DNA from 3 places in the Effusibacillus sp. SKA8 genome. Region 2 is predicted to be linked to each of the others. Evidence: riboswitches for the same ligand, from Rfam matches in the RefSeq annotation. Region 2 holds a riboswitch; each other region holds the start of a gene.
The links. A riboswitch is a leader RNA that binds a small molecule or an ion and turns the genes downstream of it on or off. The one in region 2 is predicted to bind cyclic di-AMP.
Positions count from the first base shown of each region.

Region 1: linked by a shared signal. The riboswitch ahead of AC4ED1_RS02685 (Na-translocating system protein MpsC family protein) and the one ahead of AC4ED1_RS00115 (C40 family peptidase) in region 2 are both predicted to bind cyclic di-AMP.
Region 3: linked by a shared signal. The riboswitch ahead of AC4ED1_RS07560 (3D domain-containing protein) and the one ahead of AC4ED1_RS00115 (C40 family peptidase) in region 2 are both predicted to bind cyclic di-AMP.

Region 1 covers NZ_JBZCSF010000002.1:89,790-92,048, forward strand. Annotated here, with positions in the region: gene kdpF (K(+)-transporting ATPase subunit F) at 16-99, opposite strand; gene AC4ED1_RS02685 (Na-translocating system protein MpsC family protein) at 369-764, opposite strand; cyclic di-AMP (ydaO/yuaA leader) riboswitch at 911-1,057, opposite strand; gene pruA (L-glutamate gamma-semialdehyde dehydrogenase) at 1,333-2,259, opposite strand, start outside.
Region 2 covers NZ_JBZCSF010000001.1:13,735-15,993, forward strand. Annotated here, with positions in the region: gene AC4ED1_RS00110 (ArsJ-associated glyceraldehyde-3-phosphate dehydrogenase) at 97-1,128, shown strand; cyclic di-AMP (ydaO/yuaA leader) riboswitch at 1,318-1,449, shown strand; gene AC4ED1_RS00115 (C40 family peptidase) at 1,450-2,151, shown strand; gene AC4ED1_RS00120 (S8 family peptidase) at 2,214-2,259, opposite strand, start outside.
Region 3 covers NZ_JBZCSF010000007.1:43,816-46,074, forward strand. Annotated here, with positions in the region: gene AC4ED1_RS07555 (glycosyltransferase family 4 protein) at 1-498, opposite strand, end outside; gene AC4ED1_RS07560 (3D domain-containing protein) at 568-1,239, opposite strand; cyclic di-AMP (ydaO/yuaA leader) riboswitch at 1,244-1,394, opposite strand; gene AC4ED1_RS07565 (aminotransferase class I/II-fold pyridoxal phosphate-dependent enzyme) at 1,496-2,259, opposite strand, start outside.

The DNA.
Region 1 (2,259 bases), on a different contig from region 2:
AACCGGAATCACAGACTAGAATTTTTCCGGTTGGATGAGCACGTAGGCAAGATAGAAAATCAAACCGGCGGCGATTACGCCGAGTACCACCATGTGCATCCCCCCTCCCCTACGCTTTCCCGCCAAAATCGGCAAATTTCCAGAACAGCACAAAGATCCCCATTGTCAATAAGCCCATCACCAAGTCATCCATACTGAAGCCCTCCTTTGCCGGTCCCTATGCAAACGCGGGCGTGCCTTTTTGCCAAGACAGCCCAAACAACGGAAAAACCTGCGGCATCCCATACGATCCCATCCACCCGGATTGCAACTCCATGATGGAAGGAACCATACAAGACCCACAGGCTTACGTAATACCTGGCACTCTTTCAGGAGTTCCCCGTATTCAGTCTTCCTGTATCCCTTTCGTGTTCCGTCCGTTCCTTTAACATTTTTTCCAAATCTTTATCCAATATGAACAGCTCGACCTGTTCCCCCAGTTTCGTGCTGATATCACTATGGCTGGAGATGACCTGGCATCCCGTTATCTGCGAGATAATCTCTTCTGTCTTTCCGCTGTATTGTTCACGCAAAACGTGGCGCATCGTCTTGACCAGTTGTTTGCCTTTTTCCGTTATCACTAGGTGTTTTTCCTCCTGCGTCAAAACCCCCTTCATTCGGACAATCACCATGTCACGTATGATATACGTTTTGGTTTCCTGCGGGCCGCGACCCAGAATTTCCCTTTGCAACTTGATATAGGATTCACTGATGGCCATTTCCATCTTGCCCTTTTGATTGATCGTCAATTTCTCATAACCCCTTTAAAGCCGCTTGTCGAGTGGTTTTTGCGCGGACATGCGGCGAACTCCGACTGATATGACCGCAAACAAAAAAGACCAATCACATTCGCAGTGGACAGGTCTCTCGGACCTTCTCTGCTTTGGCCGACGAAGTTAGCTGACGGGTAGGATGGCAGAGAAGCAGTTTTCCTCATCCCTCCTGGAAACCCAGGATTAACCCCAGTTGATTGGTTCCTCCGCTCTTGGGTAACACCAAGATTAGGCCGTCATTCAATTGTTAGCATGATCATACTCCGGATTGGGTAAGTTTGCACCGGCCGTTTCACCGGAAAGAGTAGAGGTTTTATTGAAAAAATTTTACAAATGCGCTATTTTTGTTCGATTTTCTCATCATCACTATTTTTTTCACCGTATTTCGCCTGTCTTCTCCCAAACACCCGACCAAAACGAGTAAGCGGGGGCGACTAACCTCCGCCCCCTCGCACCGCCTGATTATGCGCCTCCGCACCAAGCGGTTCACCAACCCTTTGTTCAGGGCAAACATTCTTCTTTAAAGCCGCTCCGACACGACTTTCGCCTGCGTGAACAGGAGCAGGTAGTCGCGGCCGCCCGCTTTCGAGTCGGTGCCGGACATGTTGAATCCGCCGAACGGATGTACCCCTACAAGCGCTCCCGTACACTTGCGGTTGAAATAGAGATTCCCGCAGTGCATGTGACGGCGCGCGTATTCAAGGTGTTCACGGTTGTTGGTGTAAAGGGAGCCCGTCAAACCGTATTCGGTGTTGTTGAACACCTCAATCGCTTTTTCAAAGCTGTCCGCTTTGTAAAACGCCAACACCGGCCCGAAAATTTCTTCCTGCATGATCCGTGCGTCTTCCTTCACGTCGGCGAAGATGGTCGGCTGAATGTAATAGCCGTTGCCTTCCGCTTTGCCGCCGCCTGCCACCAGGCGCCCTTCGCTTTTCCCGATTTCGATGTATTCGAGGATCTTGTTATACGCGTTTTGGTCGACAACCGGGCCGATCGGATAGTTTTCTTCCGGCAGGCCGATCTCCAGTGCCTTTGTTTTCTCGATCACTTTCTGCAGCACGATGTCGTACACATCTTTGTGAATGATGGCGCGGGATCCGGCGGAACATTTCTGGCCCTGGAATCCGAAGGCGGACTGGACGATTCCGGTTGCCGCTTCTTCCAGATCGGCCGAAGCGTCGACCACGACCGCATCCTTGCCCCCCATTTCCGCAACCAGCCGCTTGATCCAGATCTGGCTTTGCGCGGTTTTGGCAATGCGTTCGTTAATATGCAGCCCGACGTCGCGAGACCCGGTGAAGGAAACGAAGCGGGTCTTCGGATGCTCCACAATGTAGTCGCCGATTTCCGATCCGGAACCGGGGATGAAATTGATGACCCCCGCCGGGAGGCCGATTTCTTCCATCAGTTCCACAAACTTCGCCGCAATAATCGGGGAAGTGGAAGC
Region 2 (2,259 bases):
TTTTACTAGAAATCAGGAAATAGTATGGTGTAATATCTTTGGTAGGTGTAAAATAGGATTGTATCTTTTTCGAGTGCTGGGAGGTTTTGTCGACATATGGCGATTAAACTGGGTATTAACGGATTCGGAAGAATTGGCCGGATGGTTTTCCGGGCGGCGATGCTCGATCCCGATTTTGAGATCGTGGCGGTAAACGCGACCACCGATCCCGCCTCTCTGGCCCATCTCCTCAAATATGATTCGGTTCACGGCCGGTGGGACGTCACGATTCAAGCGGAAGCAAACGCACTGGTCGTCAACGGCCGGAAAGTGCACATTTTGTCGGACCGGGATCCAAACAACCTGAAGTGGGGCGAGTACGGTGTCGATGTGCTGATCGAATCGACCGGAAAATTCCGTTCGCGGGAAACTGCCGGCATCCATTTGAAAAACGGCGCAAAGAAAGTGATTATCACGGCGCCCGGCAAAGATGAAGACGTTACGATCGTAATGGGGGTCAACGAAGAAATTTACGACCCGGACAAACATTTTATAATTTCCAATGCGTCTTGCACAACCAACTGTCTGGCTCCGGTTGTGAAAGTGCTGCACGAGGAGTTCGGCATTGAACAAGGCCTGATGACGACCGTTCATTCTTATACCAACGACCAGAAGAATCTCGACAATCCGCACAAGGATTTGCGCAGGGCACGCGCTTGCGCGACATCGATCATCCCGACTTCCACGGGGGCGGCCAAGGCGGTGGCGTTGGTGTTGCCGGAATTGAAGGGCAAACTGAACGGACTCGCCCTGCGGGTGCCTACTCCCAACGTATCGGTTGTCGATTTGGTCGCCACATTGAAAAAGGAAGTTACCGCCGAAGAAGTGAATGCCGCTCTGAAAAAGGCGGCGGAAGGCCCGCTCAAAGGGATTTTGGAGTACACGGAAGAGCCTTTGGTATCCGTCGACTTCGTGGGCAACTCGGCCTCCTCGATCGTGGACGGTCTGTCGACGATGGTGGTCGGCGACCGCACGGTAAAAGTGCTGGCCTGGTATGACAACGAATGGGGCTATTCCTGCCGCGTTGTCGATCTTGCCCGGCTTGTCGGGAGCAAACTGTATGAAAAGGAAGCTGTGATGACGAAATAGATCCGCTTGGAACAAAGCGGGACAAGGGGACAGGGCTGCGGCGCTGTCCTTTTTTGGGGGCAGGGGGTGGACTAGCGCCTGCGGGAGTCCTGGTTTCAGAAACGGGTGCAAAAGGATGGCAAAAGCCAAAGGATGGCAAAAGCCTATTGAAATTCGACATATTTCATGGTATTTTCTAGTAGTGTGATAGAATCATAAATGCCGAATCTGACGCCTTGTCAGTACGGGGGACCTGATCTTTTGGGGTGAATCACAGTTTTTGTGTAGGGTGCCTCTACCCAAACCCGGCAACTAACCTCGGAGGCAGTAGGAGGAATGGAAGTGCATAAGTTTGTTAAGGCCTTTGTGTTTGCGGGAGCCGTTTTTCTCGCATCTGTCAGCGTGTCCGTCGCGGAAGCCGCTGCAAAGTACGGTGACGCGGTTTTGGAAAAAGGCTCGCAAGGGGCTGCAGTCGCCGCTTTGCAGCAAGACTTGCGGATTTTGGGATATTTCACATATCCTTCAAACACCGGTTATTACGGTGAAGTGACTGAAGGGGCTGTGAAAGCATTCCAAAGAGACCACAACATCGAGGAAACCGGCAAGGTCGGTGTGACCACCGCTCCCGTGATTGCGGAAGCAGCGGCGAAGAAAGCGGAAGAACTCAAGAATTCGAAAGACGCGAACGCCAAGACATCGGACGTCGTCGAGATCGCCAAAAAACTTGTCGGCGTGCCCTACGCCTGGGGAGGAAGCAGCCCTTCCGGTTTTGACTGTTCCGGTTTTGTGCGGTATGTAATGGAACAGCAAGGCGTTGAATTGCCGCGCACTTCCCATGAAATGTATCAACAAGGCGCTGCCGTGTCCGATTTGCAGCCGGGCGATCTGGTTTTTTTCGCCACCTATGACAACGGGGCATCCCATGTGGGAATCTACATCGGCGACAACCAATTCATTTCGTCAACCAGTTCCCACGGGGTCAAAATCGACAGCTTGAGCAGCTCGTACTGGGGTCCCCGCTACATCGGCGCGAAGCGTTTGTAAAGTGCTTTTTGTTTGTCCCCGTACCACTTACGCGCGATACGGGGCTGTTTGTTTTGACTTTTTTAGAATCCGAACAGCCACCTAAACGGCCACCACCAAGGCCGGTGA
Region 3 (2,259 bases), on a different contig from region 2:
AACCTTGTCCGGGCGGACGCCGAGCTGCCTCCGCAATCTCTCCGCCAAAGCGGCTGAGACGGCGATATAACGATCCGTTTCCGCAGCCAGTTTTTTTTCCGCGTGCAAAAAAGCCGCCTGCAGGATACGGCTGTCCGGCTCGACAAAATTGTGAAATGTGCAGATTAAACGGGGGGGGCGTTTGCAAAGCCGCGCGGCCAGCCTGCCAATCCACGCGGATTTTGCACCGTGCATGTGCAAAATATCGACCGGCTGCCGCTCCAGCAGACTCCGTAACGCGATGACGCTTCGCAGGTCTGACCAAGGCTTGAGGCCGTCTTCCACCCGCAGCCCGGTTTTCCCGACCCACGAAGGTAATTGCCTGGACAGCGCCGACTCCGGCGGACACACCACGGTGGCCTGGATCTTCCTGATCGGAAGCCCCCCTGCCAGTTCCCGCACGTGTTCCCGCATGCCGCCGTCTGCCGGACGCACCAGATGCATGACACGGATCGGCATCTCCTTCACCTCTCGGATTTTCTTCCCTATTAGGGTGTCCCGATCGGTGGAAAATGTTTCAAGCGGATTTTATTTGCCGAGGATTCGGACTTGCACGTTCTGGATTCCGAAATTGCGAAGGCTTTGCTCGTCCGCGTTGATATAAATGTCGATCCGGTTTCCGTGAACCGCCCCGCCGATGTCTTCAGCAACAGCCATGAAGCCATTGGCCGGGAGATTCGGATGATTGTATCCCGAGATCCACAAGCGGGTTCCCAGCGGGATCAGATTCGGGTCCACGGCGACAACCCCCTGCCGCACCGGCGTTCCCAGATACGTCTTGCCGCCAAACTTCCGGTTGATATTGGAGGGACCGTACGCGGTAGCCGTCATGTTGAGAACTTTGGCCCTTGATTTGGCAGCGGGCGGGGATGGTGCCGGTTTGCTTTCAGAATACGGTTTCGCCTGCCGCGGGAGTTGACCGGCACCTGCACCGGACAAGCCGCTGCGGCTCGCCAAGGCCGGGAAAACTTCCCCGGACTTCTCATTCTGAGCGGACGGCGGAGCCTCGGCAGCTTGCGGATCGTTTTTGTCGCTGTCCCGATCCTGCCGCTGCGACTGCATTTCCTCCGCCGGCGCCAAAGCCTGCTGGGCGATACCGGGCGAATCGCGCCAAACGGCTTTTCCCGTCCATCCTCCCGCAACCGGGACAATTAACAAAATAAAGACACCCCACAATGCTTTTCGCCGATTGAACCGCATATGATCACTCTCCTTCCGGGCCTCCGAAGTTAGCTGACGGGTTCGGGCGAAGGAGCCCGTGCGAACGCTGAACGCATCCGCGATTCACCCCAAAAACAACGGTTCCTCCGTACGCAACCGGCTTGGCGCCGGCGGCGATTCGGCCATCTCGGTTCCCGTGTTATTTTACTGAAGGGTCAGAGAAGATGCACTAGTAAACCGCTGGAAACCGCAAAAAACGCCGCCCAGGTCCAACCCCGGGCGGCGGCTCCCGTTTTCAGGTTCGCTTCACGACTTTTACGCACTTGATTTCCGGATCGTCCGGCCCCTGAACCGGAAGACCCGCTTCCATATGCTCGCGAATGTAGTTGATGTTCTCCCGCGTCACGATTTCCCCGGGCAGCAAAATCGGAATGCCCGGCGGATAGACCATCACAAGTTCGGCGAATGTCCGGCCGACCGCTTCGTCAAAGGGCACCACTTCCGTTTCGGAATAGAAGGCCTGGCGGGGCGACATCGCCAGTTTGGGCATTTCGGGGAGGTGTACCTGAATCACCTGTTTTCCCGTTTGATACGCGTGGCGCTGGGCGATTTTTCGCAGGGCGTCAAGCAAAGCGCCGACGGTTTCTTGCGTATCGCCCAACGTTACAATGCACAGGATATTATACAAATCCGACAGTTCGACTTCGATGTTGAATTCTTCGCGCAGCACCCGCTCCACATCGTAGCCGGTGATCCCCAGCTCCCGCACGGAGATCGTCAATTTCAGCGGATCCATATCGTAAACGGAAGAATTGTGCAGAATCTCCCTGCCAAAGCAATACAATCCTTCGATTTTGTTGATCTCTTCCCTCGCGTATTCGGCGATCCGAATCGCCCTGTCCAACAATTCACGCCCGTGCATCGCCAGATGTTTGCGGGCGACGTCGAGGGAAGCCAGCAGCAAATAGGATGTCGACGTCGTCGTCAGCATCGAGAGGATCGACTGCACATGATCCGGGTTGACCAGACCTTCCCGCACGTTCAAAACCGAACTTTGCG